One region of the Litchfieldella rifensis genome, then DNA from elsewhere that is predicted to be linked to it. Evidence: predicted binding sites of a transcription regulator. Region 1 holds the regulator's gene; each other region holds the start of a gene.
What was found. Region 1 encodes sigma-54, which starts transcription at its own class of promoters, with help from an activator protein. Its sites were predicted from a motif close to TGGCACNNNNNTTGCTNT; they were not measured.

Region 2: a site for sigma-54 is predicted at 1,791-1,808, ahead of ytfE (iron-sulfur cluster repair protein YtfE). Genes of this name have one in related genera too.
Region 3: a site for sigma-54 is predicted at 2,193-2,210, ahead of ACFOEV_RS20990 (formate/nitrite transporter family protein). Genes of this name have one in related genera too.
Region 4: a site for sigma-54 is predicted at 1,805-1,822, ahead of speB (agmatinase). Genes of this name have one in related genera too.

The regions. Positions count from the first base shown of each region.
Region 1 covers NZ_JBHRUG010000017.1:229,332-233,533, reverse strand. The annotation lists gene lptB (LPS export ABC transporter ATP-binding protein) at 1-674, shown strand, start outside; gene ACFOEV_RS08145 (RNA polymerase factor sigma-54) at 840-2,249, shown strand; gene hpf (ribosome hibernation-promoting factor, HPF/YfiA family) at 2,364-2,672, shown strand; gene ptsN (PTS IIA-like nitrogen regulatory protein PtsN) at 2,680-3,168, shown strand; gene rapZ (RNase adapter RapZ) at 3,276-4,187, shown strand; gene ACFOEV_RS08125 (HPr family phosphocarrier protein) at 4,191-4,202, shown strand, end outside.
Region 2 covers NZ_JBHRUG010000001.1:91,869-96,070, forward strand. The annotation lists gene ACFOEV_RS00410 (anaerobic ribonucleoside-triphosphate reductase activating protein) at 1-151, shown strand, start outside; gene norR (nitric oxide reductase transcriptional regulator NorR) at 157-1,692, opposite strand; gene ytfE (iron-sulfur cluster repair protein YtfE) at 1,844-2,545, shown strand; gene ACFOEV_RS00425 (nitric-oxide reductase large subunit) at 2,538-4,202, shown strand, end outside.
Region 3 covers NZ_JBHRUG010000048.1:274,824-279,025, reverse strand. The annotation lists gene ACFOEV_RS21000 (gamma-glutamylcyclotransferase) at 51-623, shown strand; gene ACFOEV_RS20995 (NAD(P)-dependent oxidoreductase) at 703-1,590, opposite strand; gene ACFOEV_RS20990 (formate/nitrite transporter family protein) at 2,434-3,261, shown strand; gene ACFOEV_RS20985 (protein kinase domain-containing protein) at 3,319-4,202, shown strand, end outside.
Region 4 covers NZ_JBHRUG010000011.1:7,171-11,372, reverse strand. The annotation lists gene ACFOEV_RS04830 (hypothetical protein) at 1-186, opposite strand, end outside; gene ACFOEV_RS04825 (sigma-54 interaction domain-containing protein) at 240-1,670, opposite strand; gene speB (agmatinase) at 1,894-2,844, shown strand; gene ACFOEV_RS04815 (YjiH family protein) at 2,891-4,202, shown strand, end outside.

The DNA.
Region 1 (4,202 bases):
TGGTACAGGACATCAGCCTGACCATCGATCAGAGCCATATCGTCGGTCTGCTGGGCCCCAACGGGGCCGGCAAGACCACCTCCTTCTACATGATCGTCGGGCTGGTCCGCGCCGACGCCGGCAAGGTCTTCATCGACGACCGCGATCTTTCCGGCGCCGCCATGCATGAGCGTGCCCGAGCGGGGATCGGGTACCTGCCCCAGGAGGCCTCGATCTTTCGCAAGCTATCGGTAGCCGACAACGTCATGGCGATCCTCGAAACCCGCCGCGACCTCGACCTCGCCGGACGCCAAGCACGTCTCGAAGAACTGCTCGAAGAGTTCCATGTCACCCATATTCGCGACAACTTGGGGATGAGCCTGTCCGGGGGCGAACGACGCCGCGTGGAAATTGCCAGGGCGCTGGCAACGGAACCGGATTTCATCCTGCTCGATGAGCCCTTCGCCGGCGTCGACCCCATTTCGGTGGGCGATATCAAGGGCATCATCCGCCAGTTGAAGAGCCGCGGTATCGGCGTGCTGATCACCGACCACAATGTGCGCGACACGCTGGACATCTGTGACCGCGCCTATATCGTCGGCGACGGCCAGATCATCGCCGAAGGCGACGCCACGGCCATTCTGGCGAACCAGCAAGTTCGTGACATCTATCTGGGCGAGGACTTTCGCCTTTGAACCGTCCAGGCCCTTCATTCACAACCAAGCTGCTGATATTCTTCTTATCAAGCCGCTATGGCATGCGGATTGCGGGTGGCACGTTTATTGCTTATATTAGCGCTTGCAAGGTTTCTCGCAGCGGGCTAACGTGTCGATTCATTTGTCACTGATGCAAATTTTGCCATGGCCATGAAACCCTCGTTGCAGCTTCGCATCGGCACCCAGCTGACCATGACGCCGCAGCTTCAGCAGGCCATTGCTCTGCTGCAGCTTTCCACGCTGGACCTGCGCCAGGAAATCCAGCAGGCGCTGGAATCCAACCCCATGCTGGAACTCGACGACGGCTATGGCGAACAGGACACCATCGACACGCCCGAGGACGACTGGGCCAGTGAGATCCCCAGTGAACTGGCGGTGGACAGCGACTGGTCCGATACCTACCAGGACATGGCACCTGCCTCCGGTGGCGACGCCCCGGACTTCGATCGCAATGCCAGCGGTGAGAGCCTGCATGATCACCTGCTCTGGCAATTGGCGATGACCGACCTGGGCAGCCGCGAACGCCTGATCGCTGAAAGCCTGATCGACGCCGTGGATCACAACGGCTATCTCGACAGCGACCTTGACGACCTCTGCGAAGGCTTGCGCCACCAGGGACTGCCGAGCCTCAAGAGTGCCGACGTCGAACAGGTGCTGCTGCATCTTCAGCAATTCGAACCCACCGGCGTCTGCGCCCGTGAACTGCGCGAATGCCTGCTGTTACAGCTGGGCGCACTGCCCGACGACATCCCGCTGCTGCCTCAGGCCAAGCGATTGGTGCGCCAGTTCCTCGATGCCCTGGCCGCCGATGATCGCAAGCTGCTCAAACGCCGCTTGCGCCTGGAGGACGATCAGCTCGATGCGGTGATCGCCTTGGTGCGCTCGCTGGACCCGCGGCCCGGACTGGCCTTCGATGACAGTGGCAGCGATTACGTGATCCCCGACCTGATCGCGCGCCATACCCCCGAGGGGTGGCGTATCGAGCTCAATGCCGATGCTCTGCCCCGCATGCGAATCCAGCCCGACTATGCGGCACTGATCAGGCGCGCCGACAAGAGCGACGACAATACCTTCATGAAGCAGCATCTGCAGGAGGCCCGCTGGCTGTTGAAGAGTCTTTCGAGCCGCAACGATACCCTGTTGCGGGTAGGGCGCGAGATCATGTCACGTCAACTCGACTTCCTCGAGCAGGGTGAAGTCGCCATGAAACCGCTGGTGCTGGCCGATATTGCCCAGGCAGTGGACATGCACGAGTCGACCATCTCTCGTGTCACGACCCAGAAGTTCATCCACACCCCCCGCGGTGTCTTCGAACTCAAGTTCTTCTTTTCGAGTCACGTCGGCGGCGAGGAAGGCGACGCCCACTCCAGCACCGCCATCCGTGCCCGCCTGAAAAAGCTGATCGGCGAGGAGCCGTCGCGCAAACCGCTATCCGACAGCAAATTGGTCGAGGCACTCGCCGCCAGCGGCATCAAGGTCGCCAGGCGTACAGTGGCCAAGTACCGTGAAGCCATGGGCATCCCTCCGTCGAGCGAGCGTAAACGCCTGTCTTGACAGGGCAATGACGAGCCGGATCCGAACGATGGAAATCCCCCTGCGCCAGGGGGTTTGCAGGGCGCCAAAAAGGGTTACAATCGAATCGACATCCGCAAGGAACAGGAGCGTGCCATGCAAGTCAATATCACCGGCCATCACGTCGAACTGACCGACGCACTGCGTGACTACGTCAATGAAAAGCTCACACGTCTAGAGCGACACTACGACAACATCACAACAGTCCAGGTTACCCTCTCGATCGAAAAGGAGCGCCAACAAGCCGCTTGCACATTGCACGCTGCCGGTGCTGATTTGCACGCCGATGCCAAAGACGGTGACATGTACGCTGCTATTGATGCCCTGGCCGACAAGCTCGATCGGCAACTGGTCAAACACAAGGAAAAGGCACAGGCCCGCGCCCAGGGTGCCGGTGTCCGCTGACCTGCCCATGAATCTGCAAGCCATTCTGCCCCCGGAGCGCACCCTGTTCGATGTGCCCGGGGGAAGCAAGAAGCGGGTGCTGGAATTCTTCAGCACCTTCATCGCCCAGAATACGCCCAGCCTCGACAGCCAGGAGGTATTCAGCCGCCTGATCGGACGAGAGCGCCTCGGCAGCACGGGGATCGGCAACGGCGTTGCCATTCCCCATGCCCGCGATCCCCACTGCAAGGCACCACTGGCCGGCTTTCTCAAACTCGCCGAGCCGATAGACTTCGATGCCGTGGATGGTGAGCCCGTGGACCTGGTGTTCGTGCTGCTGGTCCCCGAAGAGGCCGATGACACACACCTGGCATTGCTTGGGCAAGTCGCCGCCGTGATGAACGACGCCGATACTCGGCAGCGACTGCGCAAGAGCGATAGCCAGCGACAGCTCTACGACATTCTGCTCGACGCCATTCGTCGCCAGGACAATGACCCGGCAGCCGGTATGGCCTGACTCCGGCACGGTCTGAACGTAGCGCAGTCCAAGCATTCGGATGGGCAGCCGGTGCGCTGCCTACCACCATGACGCTCACCCTTTCACCCCGCTCACAGGAGACGACCATGCAGCTCGTGATCATCAGCGGCCGCTCCGGTTCGGGGAAGTCCATTGCCTTGCAGGCGCTCGAGGATCTCGGCTTCTACGCCATCGACAATCTACCTGCCATGCTGCTGGGGTCGCTGCTGAACGAGCTTCAAGACGGCGAAACGCAGCGCTCATCGGTTGCTGTCAGCATCGATGCGCGCAATCTGCCCGGTGCCTTGCGTCGCTTCCCCACACTACTGGAGGCCGTGGACCGCAAAGGGGTCGACTGCCAGGTCGTGTACCTGACCACCGAAGCCAAGATTCTGCTCGAACGTTACTCGGCGACACGGCGACGTCATCCGCTAACCCGGGACAGCGACATGACCCTAGCCGAAGCCATCGATTCCGAAGAACAGGCCCTGGCCGAGATTCGCGATCTGGCGGACCTGGTCATCGATACCTCACGCCTGTCGGTCCATGAGCTGCGCGGGCGTATCGCCGAGCAGGTCGCCCAACACACCGACCGGCAACTGACCCTGACCTTCGAATCCTTCGGCTTCAAACGCGGCGTCCCTCTAGACGCCGACACCGTCTTCGATGCTCGCTGCCTGCCCAACCCCTACTGGGATCCGCGACTGCGTCAGTTCAACGGACGCGATACCGAAATCGTCGAGTTTCTCGAACGCTATCCCGATGTCGTTGACATGGCTCACGACATCAGCGCCTGGCTCGAACGCTGGTTGCCCGCCTATCAGGCCTGCCATCGCAGCTATGTCACCGTGGCCATCGGCTGCACCGGCGGCCAGCACCGTTCGGTCTATCTCGCCGAGCGACTGGCTCGCCATTTTGCCACCGACTACCCGGGTGTCAGGCTACGTCATCGTGAATTGGGCATTCATACCGCCATTGCACCTTCGCCCTCCGAGCCCCAGCACGACGAGGCCCCCTGACGCATGCTGAGTCGT
Region 2 (4,202 bases), on a different contig from region 1:
CCACTATGCGCTGCAGGTCGCTCGGCAGGCACAATGCCTTGACCCCGACTACTGCCAAGCCGTCACCGGGGCGCCGCCCCAGTGGGCCCTCGAGCAACTGGCCAGGCAGCTCCGGCCCCACTTCGAGAGCCTGACGCTACGCCAGGAGTAGGCTGCTCACTTCATGCCCAGGCGCCGCGCCAGCTTATGCAGATTGCTGGGATCGACGCTCAGCAGCCGCGCCGCCGCCGCCCAGTTGCCGTGGGTGCGCTGCAGGGCGCGCTGGATGGCCTGGCGCTGCACACGGTCCACGCTGTCCTGCAAGGCTTCCGCGGGGGCCGCATCGGCCGCTGGGTCGTGGCGGTCGTCGGTCGATGGTGAGGCCGGTGCCAGGCTCTCCTGCGCCAGGTCGAGCAGCGCCGCCTCCAGGGTGATAATATCGCCGCGCGCCGCGCCGCGGCTCAAGGCCTTGATCGCCGCGCGGCTGATCACGTGCTCGAGTTCGCGTACATTGCCCGGCCAGCGGTAGTCGCAGAGCGCCGCCTCGGCGTCCGCCGCCAGGCGCAGGCTGCGTACCCCCAGTCGGGCGCGATTGAGTTCCAGGAAGTGCCCAGCCAGCACCAGCACGTCATTGCCCCGGTCACGCAGCGGTGGGATGCGCACCGGGTACACCGACAGCCGATGGTAGAGGTCGGCGCGGAAGTGGCCATCGCGCACGCTATCGCGCAGCCGCCGGTTGGTGGCGGCGATGATGCGCACGTTGACCCGCCGCGGCGTGTCCTCGCCGAGGCGCTGCACCTCGCCATTCTGCAACGCACGCAGCAGCTTGGCCTGGATCGCCAGCGGCAGTTCGCCAACCTCGTCGAGGAACAGGGTGCCGCCGTCGGCGGCCTCGAAGCGCCCGGGTCGTGCCGACTCAGCCCCGGAGAACGCGCCCTTCACGTGCCCGAACAGCTCGCTTTCCGCCAGCGACTCGGGCAGCGCCGCGCAGTTGACATGGACCATCGGCTTATCGCGACGCGGCGAACACTGATGCAGACGGCGGGCGAACAGTTCCTTGCCCACCCCGGTCTCGCCACTGAGCAGCACCGGCAGTTCGGAATCGGCGACCACGTCCAGCTCTTCCAGCAGGCGCTTGAGCGGCGTGCTGTGGCCGAGGATCTCACCGTCGTCATGGCGGCTGACCGGCACCCCGGCATCGTGGCGCACCACGCGCAGGCCGCGGATATCCTGCTCCAGGCGCGTCATGCGCACCGCGGCCTCGACCAGCAGGGTGAAGCGCTGCAGATCGTCCTGTGCCTGGGGGGCGAAGACCCCGGGTTGCAAGGCATCGAGGGTCAGCACCCCCCAAGGATCCCCTTCCACATGCAGGCTGATGCCCATGCAGTCATGCACATGCAGCGGCTCGCCGGAGTGCTGCTCGATCAGGCCGTCGTAGGGGTCGGGGAGGGTCGAATCCGGGGGAAAGGTCACGGTCTGGCGACTGGCCAGGATCGCCGCCAGGCGGGGATGCTGGGCGATCACGAAGCGCCGTCCCAGGGCTTCGCGCACCAACCCGTCCACCGCCACCGGGATCAGTACTTCGTCGCGCAGGCGCAGCAGGCATACCGCCCCGCAATGGAAATATTCGCGCAGCGTATTCACTAGCCGCTGCAGGCGCACGGCACTGGGCAGGTCGGTGGTGAGATCGGCAAGCAGGGTGTCCTGGAGCATGGTGATTTTTACCCTAAGAAGGTGATATCCACCCTACTCCAGTCGGGTGGTTTTTACCACGAAAAATAAAAACCCATTAATATCAGACAATTAAAACATGGCATACCACTTGCTATGGGTAGGAGGCATGTCTTTTCTTCAGGAGACCTTCATGAACCTACTCGACCAACCCGTCGGGCACCTGGCGCGCGACCTCCCCGGCGCCACCCGTGTCTTTCATGACTACCACATCGACTTCTGCTGCGGCGGTCGTGCCACCCTGCGTCAGGCGCTCGCGGAGCAGGGACTGGGAGACGACAGCCCCCACGCCAAAGCGCTGATCGAGGCCCTGGCCGCGCTCCCGGCCCAGTCGCATGATGAGCGCGACTGGCGCCAGGCCACGCCGAGCGAGCTGATCGATCATATCCTGGTCCGCTATCACCAGGTGCATCGTCAGCAGCTCAGCGAGCTGCTGCGCCTGGCCCGCCGCGTCGAGCAGGTGCACGGCGACAAACTCGACTGCCCCAACGGCCTGGCCGACCACCTGGACACCATGCGTCAGGAAATGGAAAGCCACATGCAGAAGGAAGAACAGATCCTCTTCCCCATGCTCAAGCGCGGCCTAGTCGATCAGGCCCAGGGCCCCATCGCCGTGATGCGTCACGAACACGACGATCATGGCGCGGCGCTCGAGCGACTGATGGCCCTGACCCACGACATCACCACGCCCAAGGGCGCCTGCACCACCTGGCGCGCCCTCTATGCCGGTCTGCGCGAGCTGCGCGACGACCTGATGGAACACATCCACCTGGAGAACAACATCCTGTTCGAAGACCGCATAGCGCCTAGCGTCGGGGAGGTGCAACATGGGTGAGTATCGTCGACTCTGGTGGATGCTGATCGCCGTCCTGGCGATCACGTTCGGCATCCTGGGTTACTTCGGCCGCGAGGTCTATCGCCAGGCACCGCCGATCCCCGATCAGGTGGTCACCGAACAGGGCCAACTGCTGATGAGCGAGGAGAGTATCCTCGACGGCCAGACCGCCTGGCAGTCGGTGGGTGGCATGCAGCTCGGCTCGATCTGGGGTCACGGTGCCTACCAGGCACCCGACTGGACCGCCGACTGGTTGCATCGCGAACTGCTGGCCTGGCTCGACCTGGCCGCCGAGGAGGAGTACGGCCAACCCTACGCCGAACTCGATCGCGAACAGCAGGGCGTGCTCGAGAATCGACTCAAGGCCGAATACCGCACCAATACCTACGATGAGGTGCGCGATCGGGTGGTGATCTCCGAGCGACGTGTCCAGGCCATCGCCGCCACCGCCGACTACTACGATCGGCTGTTCGGTGGCGCCCCGGAGCTGCAGGGCACCCGCCAGAGCTATGCCATGAAGGAGGACACGCTGCCCAGCGCCGAGCGTCGCGCGCAGATGACCGACTTCTTCTTCTGGACCGCCTGGGCCGCTGCCACTGAGCGTCCCGACAGCAGTGCCACCTACACCAACAACTGGCCGCACGAGCCGCTGATCGACAACCGGCCGACGGCGGAGAACATCATCTGGTCGATCGCCAGCGTGGTGCTGTTGATCGCCGGCGTCGGCCTGTTGGTGTGGGCCTGGGCCTTCCTGCGCAAGGAAGAGGAGGAACCAGCAGCGCCCAAGCAGGATCCGCTCACCGGTTTCCCGCTCACCGCATCGCAGAAGGCGCTGGGCAAGTATCTGCTGCTGGTGGTGGGCCTGTTCACCTTCCAGGTCATCCTGGGCGGGGCGACCGCGCACTATACCGTGGAGGGCCAACACTTCTACGGGATAGAACTGTCACGCTGGTTCCCCTACTCGCTGCTGCGCACCTGGCACATCCAAAGCGCGCTGTTCTGGATCGCCACCGGTTTCCTCGCCGCGGGCCTGTTCCTGGCCCCGATCATCAACGGCGGCAAGGACCCCAAGTTCCAGAAACTGGGCGTGGATATCCTGTTCTGGGCACTGGTCGCCGTGGTGGTCGGCTCCTTCGTCGGCAACTACCTGGCGATCAACCAGATCATGCCCGCCAACTGGAGCTTCTGGCTGGGTCATCAGGGCTACGAGTACGTCGACCTGGGCCGCCTGTGGCAGATCGGCAAGTTCCTGGGCATCGTGTTCTGGCTGGCACTGATGCTGCGCGGCATCGTGCCGGCGCTGTTCAAGCCCGGCGACAAGAACCTGCTGGCCCTGTTCACCGCCTCAGTAGTGTGCATCGGGCTGTTCTACGGTGCCGGTTTCTTCTACGGCGAGCGCACCCACCTCTCGGTGATGGAGTACTGGCGCTGGTGGATCGTCCACCTGTGGGTCGAAGGCTTCTTCGAGGTCTTCGCCACTACCGCGCTGGCCTTCATCTTCTATAACATGGGGCTGGTGTCGCGCACCGTGGCCACCAGCGCCAGCCTGGCCTCCGCCTCGCTGTTCATGCTCGGCGGCATTCCCGGCACCTTCCACCACCTCTACTTCTCCGGCACCACCACGCCGGTGATGGCGGTGGGGGCAACCTTCAGTGCC
Region 3 (4,202 bases), on a different contig from region 1:
ACTGATCGGATGCTTGAGAATGGCGGCAGAGTTCCAATAATGTTGGCGACATGACATTCGATACCACGCACATCAACCAGCAACGCATGCCCCTCGACGACCAGGCCGAACTCTGGTTGTTCGGTTACGGCTCGCTGCTCTGGAAGGCCGAGTTTCCCTACCATGAGCGCCACCCCGCCCATATCCGCGGCTGGGTGCGGCGTTTCTGGCAGGGCTCGCACGACCATCGCGGCACTCCGGAGGCGCCCGGTCGTGTCGTCACATTGGTCAGCGAACCCGGCGCCATCTGCCAGGGCATGGCCTATCGGATCGATGCCGAGACCCTGCGCCCGCTGGATATCCGCGAGAAGAACGGCTATCTGCGCGAGATCGTGACACTGCACTTCACCGACGGCAGCCACGCCGAAGGGCTGGTCTACATCGCCACGGAAGACAACGCCGCCTTCCTCGGCGAAGCACCACTCGACACCATGGCGCAGCAGATCGCCAGCGCCCATGGTCCCAGCGGCCCCAACCGTGACTACCTGCTGAACCTGGCTACCTCGCTCGAGGGGCTTGGCGCGGAGGACCGCCACGTGTTCGCGCTGGCGGATCAGGTCCGGCGTTACTCGTCGCAGCACTGAAGGCCCTACGCGACCGGCTACCACGGCCGCATCCTGGGCTTTCTCGAAACACCGGCGCACCAAGCCAGAGCCACCATCGCTACGACTGTGTATTGAGCCGCCTGAGCTCCCGCATCAGCCCGCTGTGGTCGAGGTCGCCATCGCCGTGCTCGACCATGGCGGCAAACAGCGCATCGGCCGTGCGTGCAACGGGGAGTTCCAGTCCCAACGCTTCGGCCCGCTCTAGTGCGGTGCGGGTATCCTTGAGCTGGTACTTGGCCGCGCCGCCCGGCTCGTAATTCTCTTCGAGCATGCGCTGGCCATGCTGGCGAAGTATCGGCGAGTCGGCGAACCCTCCGGCCAGAGCGTCCCGTACCTTGGCCGGATCGGCACCTCCTCGCTCAGCGAACAGTAAGGCCTCGGCCACGGTGGCGATGGTACTGGCGACGATCATCTGGTTGGCCAGCTTGGTTTGCTGACCGGTGCCGGCGGGGCCGACATGCACTGGGCGACCCAGGGCCGAAAGCACGTCTTGCGACTGATCGAACGCCTCACTGGCGCCACCCACCATGATCGCCAGGCTGGCGTCCATCGCTCCTTTCTGGCCGCCCGATACCGGGGCGTCCAGGTAGGCTACATTGCGCACTTCACAGCGCCGGGCCTGCTCGATGGCCGTTTCCACCGGGATCGAACTCATCACGATCAGTGTGGCGCCAGGCGTCAGGGCGTCGACGGCATTCTCGCCGCCGCTGCCGAACAGCACTGCGTCACAAGTCGGGCCATCGCTGAGCATGCAGATCAGTACATCCACCCCTGTTGCGGCAGCGGCGGGCGTTTCGCATACCACACCTCCTTCCGCCACGATCCTGTCCAGCTTTTCCGGGGAGCGGTTCCAGGCTTGCAGGTCATAGCCGGCTGCCAGCAGGTTGAGCGCCATGGGCTCGCCCATCAGCCCCGTTCCGATAAACCCGATACGTTTCTTGTTCATGCGTTACCTCGTGGCACCTTGATTTCCTCGTCCTCGATATGCGTCAGGACGATCATAATCGCAAACTGCGCCCAATGATCGGGATGAGGTGGTACAGCAATGGAATTCGACCATGCAACGGGTCGAATGCTCAAGGCTGGCAACGAGAAAGCCCGGCCGTGGTACTACCGGCCGGGCTTTGAAAACTATCCTTGTGCAAGTCACCACGAACGTCCTGCCCGTGCCTCCTTGTCGTATCGAGTCTCCCTACTCAGTTCTCCCGTGAGTCTCCCTGCCTCACTTACACAGTGTTACACAACAGTGACCGTTTGTATGCAGGAAATCCACGATACCCACCGTATGGATCTCATCATTCTTAGAGTTTAAGCAGGATTGACCACTGGAGGCGTGCGCTATACCGGGAGCTCTCTGAAGACGAGGTGTGTGTCCCAATCAGCGATGCCTGATGCACAGCCTCAGGGCATAGGCGCCTTTGCCTGCATCATCTTGAAGCCCCCTTATGCGTGTAGCGCCTCTTTCAGCGTGTGCTTGCGTCAGGTCAGACGCCTCACAAGCACTTTAATCAATTGAAATCAAATGCCTTTCCATCACTTCAGAATGCTGGGCACAACTTTTGCTTAGCCATAGTCACTGGTGATTGTTGATGAGTCATCATCTGGGCAACGGAGCCCTGACAAGCTGAGCAATAACTGGACAATGGCGTCCTCACGTATCTGCAAGACAGAGTGCGTGCGGACGCTTTTTTATTGCCTCCACATGACAGGGACAAGTCTTCAGCTTGAAGAGAACCAGCGCATGGCTCGCCGGGATCGTAAAACCTGATCGTTGCATGAGGGAATAAAGATGTCTTATTTAGTTCCATCGGAATTCGTGACAAAAATGGTTGACGCTGGTGAATCGAAGATTCACATGTCAACGCGAGACACCTTGATCAGAGCCTATATGGCCGGCGCCATTCTGGCATTGGCCGCGGTCTTTGCAGTGACCGTGGCGGTTGAGACCGGTGTCTTCCTGATTGGTGCCATTCTGTTCCCTGTCGGTTTTTGCATGCTCTACTTGATGGGCTTCGATCTGTTGACCGGCGTCTTCATGCTGACCCCGTTGGCGCTACTGGACAAGCGCGCTGGCGTGACAGTAAACGGTATCCTGAGAAACTGGGGCCTGGTGTTTGTGGGTAACTTCGCCGGTGCACTGACCGTTGCTTTCATGATGGCGTTCGTTTTCACCTATGGCTTCAACACGGATCCCGGCCCCGTGGGTGCGAAGATCGCTGGTGTCGGTGAAGCGCGTACCCTGGGCTATGCCGAATACGGCGCCGCTGGTTGGGTCACTATCTTCATTCGCGGGATGCTGTGTAATTGGATGGTCTCCATGGGCGTCGTGGGTGCCATGATCTCCACCAATGTCAGCGGCAAGGTCATCGCCATGTGGATGCCGATCATGCTGTTCTTCTTCATGGCTTTCGAGCACTCCGTTGTCAACATGTTTCTGTTCCCTTCCGCGATGATAATGGGTGGTGGGTTCTCCATCATGGACTATCTGATCTGGAACGAGATCCCGACGGTTCTGGGTAACCTGGTCGGCGGACTCGCCTTTACCGGCTTGACGCTGTACACCACGCACGTGCGTACTGCGTCCAAGCGCGCATCCGCCAAGCCTGTCACGACCTAATCAGAAGAAACAAAAAAGCCTCGACCGGTTTTTCTGGTCGAGGCTTTGGTCAGCCTTATGAACCGATTAAAAATTTCCGTTGGCCAGCATTCCGATAAAGGTCGCAAGGCCTTTAATCAGGACTTTCATGGCTGCCATATCCCGAGAGAGCCCCAGCTCAGCCTGAAAGGCATCGCCATTGCCATGGCCGACGGGATCAGCACCAGTGAAGTCAGTCACATCGCCAGTGAAACGGCAGTCAAGAGCTTTCTTGACGACTATTTCTGCACCTCGGAGGCCTGGTCGGTCAACAATGCCGTCCAGCGGGTATTGACGGCCACCAACTCCTGGCTGCACTCACAGAGCCGCAACGGCCCCTACCGTTACGATAAAGACAAAGGCTATGTGTGCACCCTCAGCGCCATGGTGATCAAGTCGACCACGGCCTATCTCTTTCATGTCGGCGACACCCGAATCTACCGATTGCATGACAATGGCCTGGAACAGCTCACCCACGATCATCGGCTGTGGATATCGCAGGATCAAGGTTATCTGAGCCGAGCGTTGGGTGCCGATTCGCTGGTGGAGATCGATCACCGGTCATTGACGATCAAGACAGGCGATGTGTTTATCCTGGCAACCGATGGGGTTCATGAGCATGTCGATGCGCAATTCATCATCCACACCATCAATGGGCACCTAACGAATCTGAATGAAGCGGCCAGACGCATCGTCGAGCACGCCTACCAGCAGGGAAGCGAGGACAATCTCAGCATCCAGATCGTCCGCATCGATGACGTACCTCTGGAAACGTCCCCTGAGCTTCACCAGCAGATCGATCAACTGCCCTTCCCTCCTATCCTGGAGCCCAGGGCCCGGTTCGATGGCTATACGATTCTTCGCGAAGTGCATGCCAGCAGCCGCAGCCATGTCTACCTCGCCCTGGACGAAGAAACCGCCAC
Region 4 (4,202 bases), on a different contig from region 1:
CTCGAGACGGCGCTCGAAGTTGGCTTGGCGCTCGCGTTCCTGTTGCTGGCGACGTTCTTCCAGGGATGGCACATCCGCTTTCGGCTCGGCAACCGTCTTGCTGGCAGAGCCTTCCAGCTCCTTGAGAGCTTCGGCAAATGCATCGTCGAGTTCACGGAATTTACGCAGTTTCTCGCGTTCATCCATAGGCTTGTGCGGTTTTTGATATCTCATTCGCGTCTTTTATCGCTGACTATTCATTAATGATGGGAAATTCTCAGACCGTATTTGTTCAGCTTGCGCACCACACTAGGCTGACTGATTCCCAACCGGTCAGCCATGGCATAGGTACTAGGCAGTTGCTGGCATAGCCGGGCAAGCATCTCGCGCTCGATACGTGCCATGGCTTGCTTGAGGGTTTCCTGATCACCGAGCCGGTGAGTCACGGCATGAGACGGTGAGCGTTCATTTTCCAATAGTATACCGTCGTCGGGTGCCTTGGCGAAACCAGATGGTGATTGCTGCATATTGCCGGCGATGACGTCATCGGCCGCCGACAACCAGGCCCGCTCCAGCCAGTTCTCCAGTTCCCGCACATTACCTGGCCAGTCGTGGCCCATCAACTCCGGCCATACACTGGCATGCAGAATCTTGTGCTGACCGTAACGTTGGTTGAGCCGTTGCAGTTGCAATTCGGCCAGGCCGGGGATGTCCTCGCGGCGCTCGCGCAGTGGCGGCAGCGTGACAGGAATCACGTTCAGACGATAGTAGAGATCGAGCCGGAAGCTTCCTTCCTCGACGCGACTGGCCAGGTCCTGGTTGGTCGCCACCACCAGGCGGAAGTCGACGCGACGCGGCCGGGTGTCCCCGAGACGGGTCAGGCTACCGTCCTGGATGACCTTGAGCAACTTGGTCTGCATGGGCAGCGGCAATTCGCCGATCTCATCGAGAAACAAGGTGCCGCCGTCGGCCTGCTCGAGCAAACCGGCCTTGCCCTGGCGGGTGGCGCCGCTGAATGCGCCGGGCTGGTAACCAAACATCTCGGACTCGAACAGGCTTTCGGGAATGGCGGCACAGTTGACATCGATGAAGGGGCCCTCGCGGCGCTGGCTCCAGGCATGCAACTGGCGGGCGAACGCCGTCTTGCCCACGCCGGACTCGCCGAGCATCAGCACCGTGGCATCGGTAGGTGCCACTCGCTTGAGCAACAAGGCGATCTCGCGCATGACACCGCTGCGCACCTGCAGGCTATCGAGTTCCAGTTCGTCGCCGATCGAAGCGGCACTGGCACGCTTGAGGTGTTCGCTGAACCGCTGCTGCAGCAGGGCATATTCATCCTGCAGAAACTGCAGGTCGGTCAGGTCCATCGAGCGGCTGACGATCCGCACCAGTTGGCCGTCGATGAACACCGGATGGGCCTGGGCGATCACCCGCCGCCCGGTCCCGGTCTGCTGCATGAGCTGGGCCGGCTGGCCGGTGCGCATCACCTCCATGCTGACCGATGGCTTGAGAATGCCGCGCTCCTCGAGTTGCTGCACGGTGGAAGCACACAACTCCTCGCGTGACAGGCCATAGACCGCTGCCGCCCCTGGGCTGACGTCGATCACGCTGCCCTGCCCGTCGACGATGAAGAAGTGGTCGTTGGCGGTGTCGATGATGGTCTTCAGGACTTGGCTGTCGATATGACTCATGTATTTACCCCGCGAGTGACTGCGCAATACATTATTGCATCAATGATACATAAATGCATCGATTCGCGACGACTCAATGATGTAAAAACGCATCGGCATTGAGAAAATTCAATGCAAATCATACAGGTATGATTTGGCACGCAATGTGCAATGCCTTGGTAGCCGTCTCTGATGACAACCACAATTTCCTCCGCATCGCGGCGGTAACCCAAAGGAGAACCTGATGAGCGATTTCAACCAACCGCTGGGCGGCAACGAGATGCCGCGCTTCGGCGGCCCGGCGACCATGATGCGCCTGCCTACCCAGGAAACGGCTGCCGGCCTGGATGCGGCTTTCATCGGCGTGCCGCTGGACGTGGGCACTTCCAACCGCCCCGGGGCGCGCCTGGGCCCGCGCCAGATCCGCGATGAATCGCGCATGCTGCGCCCCTACAACATGGCCACCCGTGCGGCCCCCTTCGACAGCCTGCAGGTGGCGGATATCGGTGACGTGCCGATCAACACCTTCCACCTGCCCAAGAGCATGGACATCATCACCGCCTTCTACGACGAGGTGCTGGCGCATGGCTGCACGCCGTTGACCCTGGGCGGCGATCACACCGTGACACTGCCGATCCTGCGGGCCATCGCCAAACGTCACGGCCCGGTGGGGCTGATCCATGTCGACGCCCACGCCGACGTCAACGATCACATGTTCGGCGAATCCATCGCCCACGGTACGCCGATCCGTCGCGCCCAGGAAGAAGGCTTGCTCGACAGCCGCCGGGTGGTGCAGATCGGCCTGCGCGGTACCGGCTATGCCGCCGACGACTTCGACTGGTGCCGCGATCAGGGCTTCCGCGTGATGACCGCCGAGCAGTGCTGGTACAAGTCGCTCGAACCGCTGATGGGCGAGGTGCGCGAGCAGATGGGCGATGGCCCGGTCTATATCACCTTCGATATCGATGGTCTGGACCCGTCCGTCGCCCCGGGCACGGGCACCGTCGAGGCCGGCGGCCTGACCATGCCGCAGGGCCTGGAGATCGTGCGTGGTGCCTGGGGGCTGAACGTGGTCGGCGGCGACCTGATGGAAGTCGCTCCGCCCTACGATCCGAGCGGCAATACCGCCTTGATGGGCGCCACCCTGCTCTACGAAATGCTGTGCGTGCTGCCCGGTGTGATGCGCCGCAATTGAAATTCACCCTATTCCAACGACAACAATGCCAATTGAGGTAACCACGATGTCTTCCTCTCTCGATACCGCCACCGACAACGAGGTGGTCGCTGCCAGGCCCATCAGCCCGCGCAGCCTGCTGAAATTCCTGATCCCCTCGCTGATCGGCGTGGGGATGTTCCTGGTTCCGTTCTCGGTCGGCGATACCATCAATATCGGCATGGGGTTGCTGGCCGATGGTCTCAAGGCGTTGCTCGGCGGTGCGTTGCCGGCCATTGCCGTGATCGTGCTGTGCTTGTCGGTGCTGCTCACGACCCTGGTCAAGGTCGCCAAGCCCGGTTGGGCCCACGAGGGGGTGTTCAAGGAAATGTTCGATGTCGGGCCGTTGTGGTTCGGCATGCGCATACTGGGCGCGGCCTTCGCACTGATGACTTTCTTCCAGTTCGGCCCGGAGTTCGTCACTGCGTCGTTCACTGGCGGCGTGATGCTCAACGACCTGGCGCCGGTGCTGCTGACCTTCTTCTTCTTCGCCGCCCTGCTGCTGCCCTTCCTGGTCGACTTCGGTTTCATGGAGTTCATCGGCAGCCTGGTGCGCAAGCCGTTCCGAATGATCTTCGGGCTGCCGGGCCGCAGCGCCATCGATGCCACGGCGTCGTGGATGGGGTCGGGCACGGTGGGCGTGCTGATCACCTCCCAGCAGTACGAGAAGGGCTACTACAATCGTCGTGAAGCGGCGGTGATCGCCACCAACTTTTCCATCGTGTCGATCGCCTTCAGCCTGTTGATCACCAGCTTCGTCGATCTCAATCACATGTTCATCCCGTTCTACTTCACCGTGGTGGTGTCGGGGCTGACCGCGGCGGTGGTGGTACCGCGTCTGCCGCCGCTGTCCCGCAAGCCGGACACCTACTACGAACCGGTCGGCTGCCAACTGGCCGAGAAGACCACCGGTGACATGGGCGTGCTGCGCTACAGCTTGATCCAGGCGGTAGCGCGCGCCGAGAAGGCGCCCGGCCCGCGTGATCTGGTCCGCAGTGCGCTGCTCAATGTGGCCGACATCTTCCTGGCCCTGCTGCCACTGGTGATGGCCATCGGCACCGTGGCGCTGATCCTCGCCGAGTTCACGCCGCTGTTCACCTGGCTGTCATACCCGATGGTGCCGGTGCTCGAGCTGTTGCGCATTCCCGAGGCCCAGGCCGCCGCGCCCGCGACCCTGGTAGGCTTCGCCGACATGTTCCTGCCGGCGGTACTGGCGACCAATATCGAAAGCGAGCTGACGCGCTTCGTGATCGCCTGCCTGTCGCTGACCCAGCTGATCTACATGTCGGAGATCGGCGCCCTGCTGCTGAAATCGAAGATCCCGATCAAGCTGTGGGAGC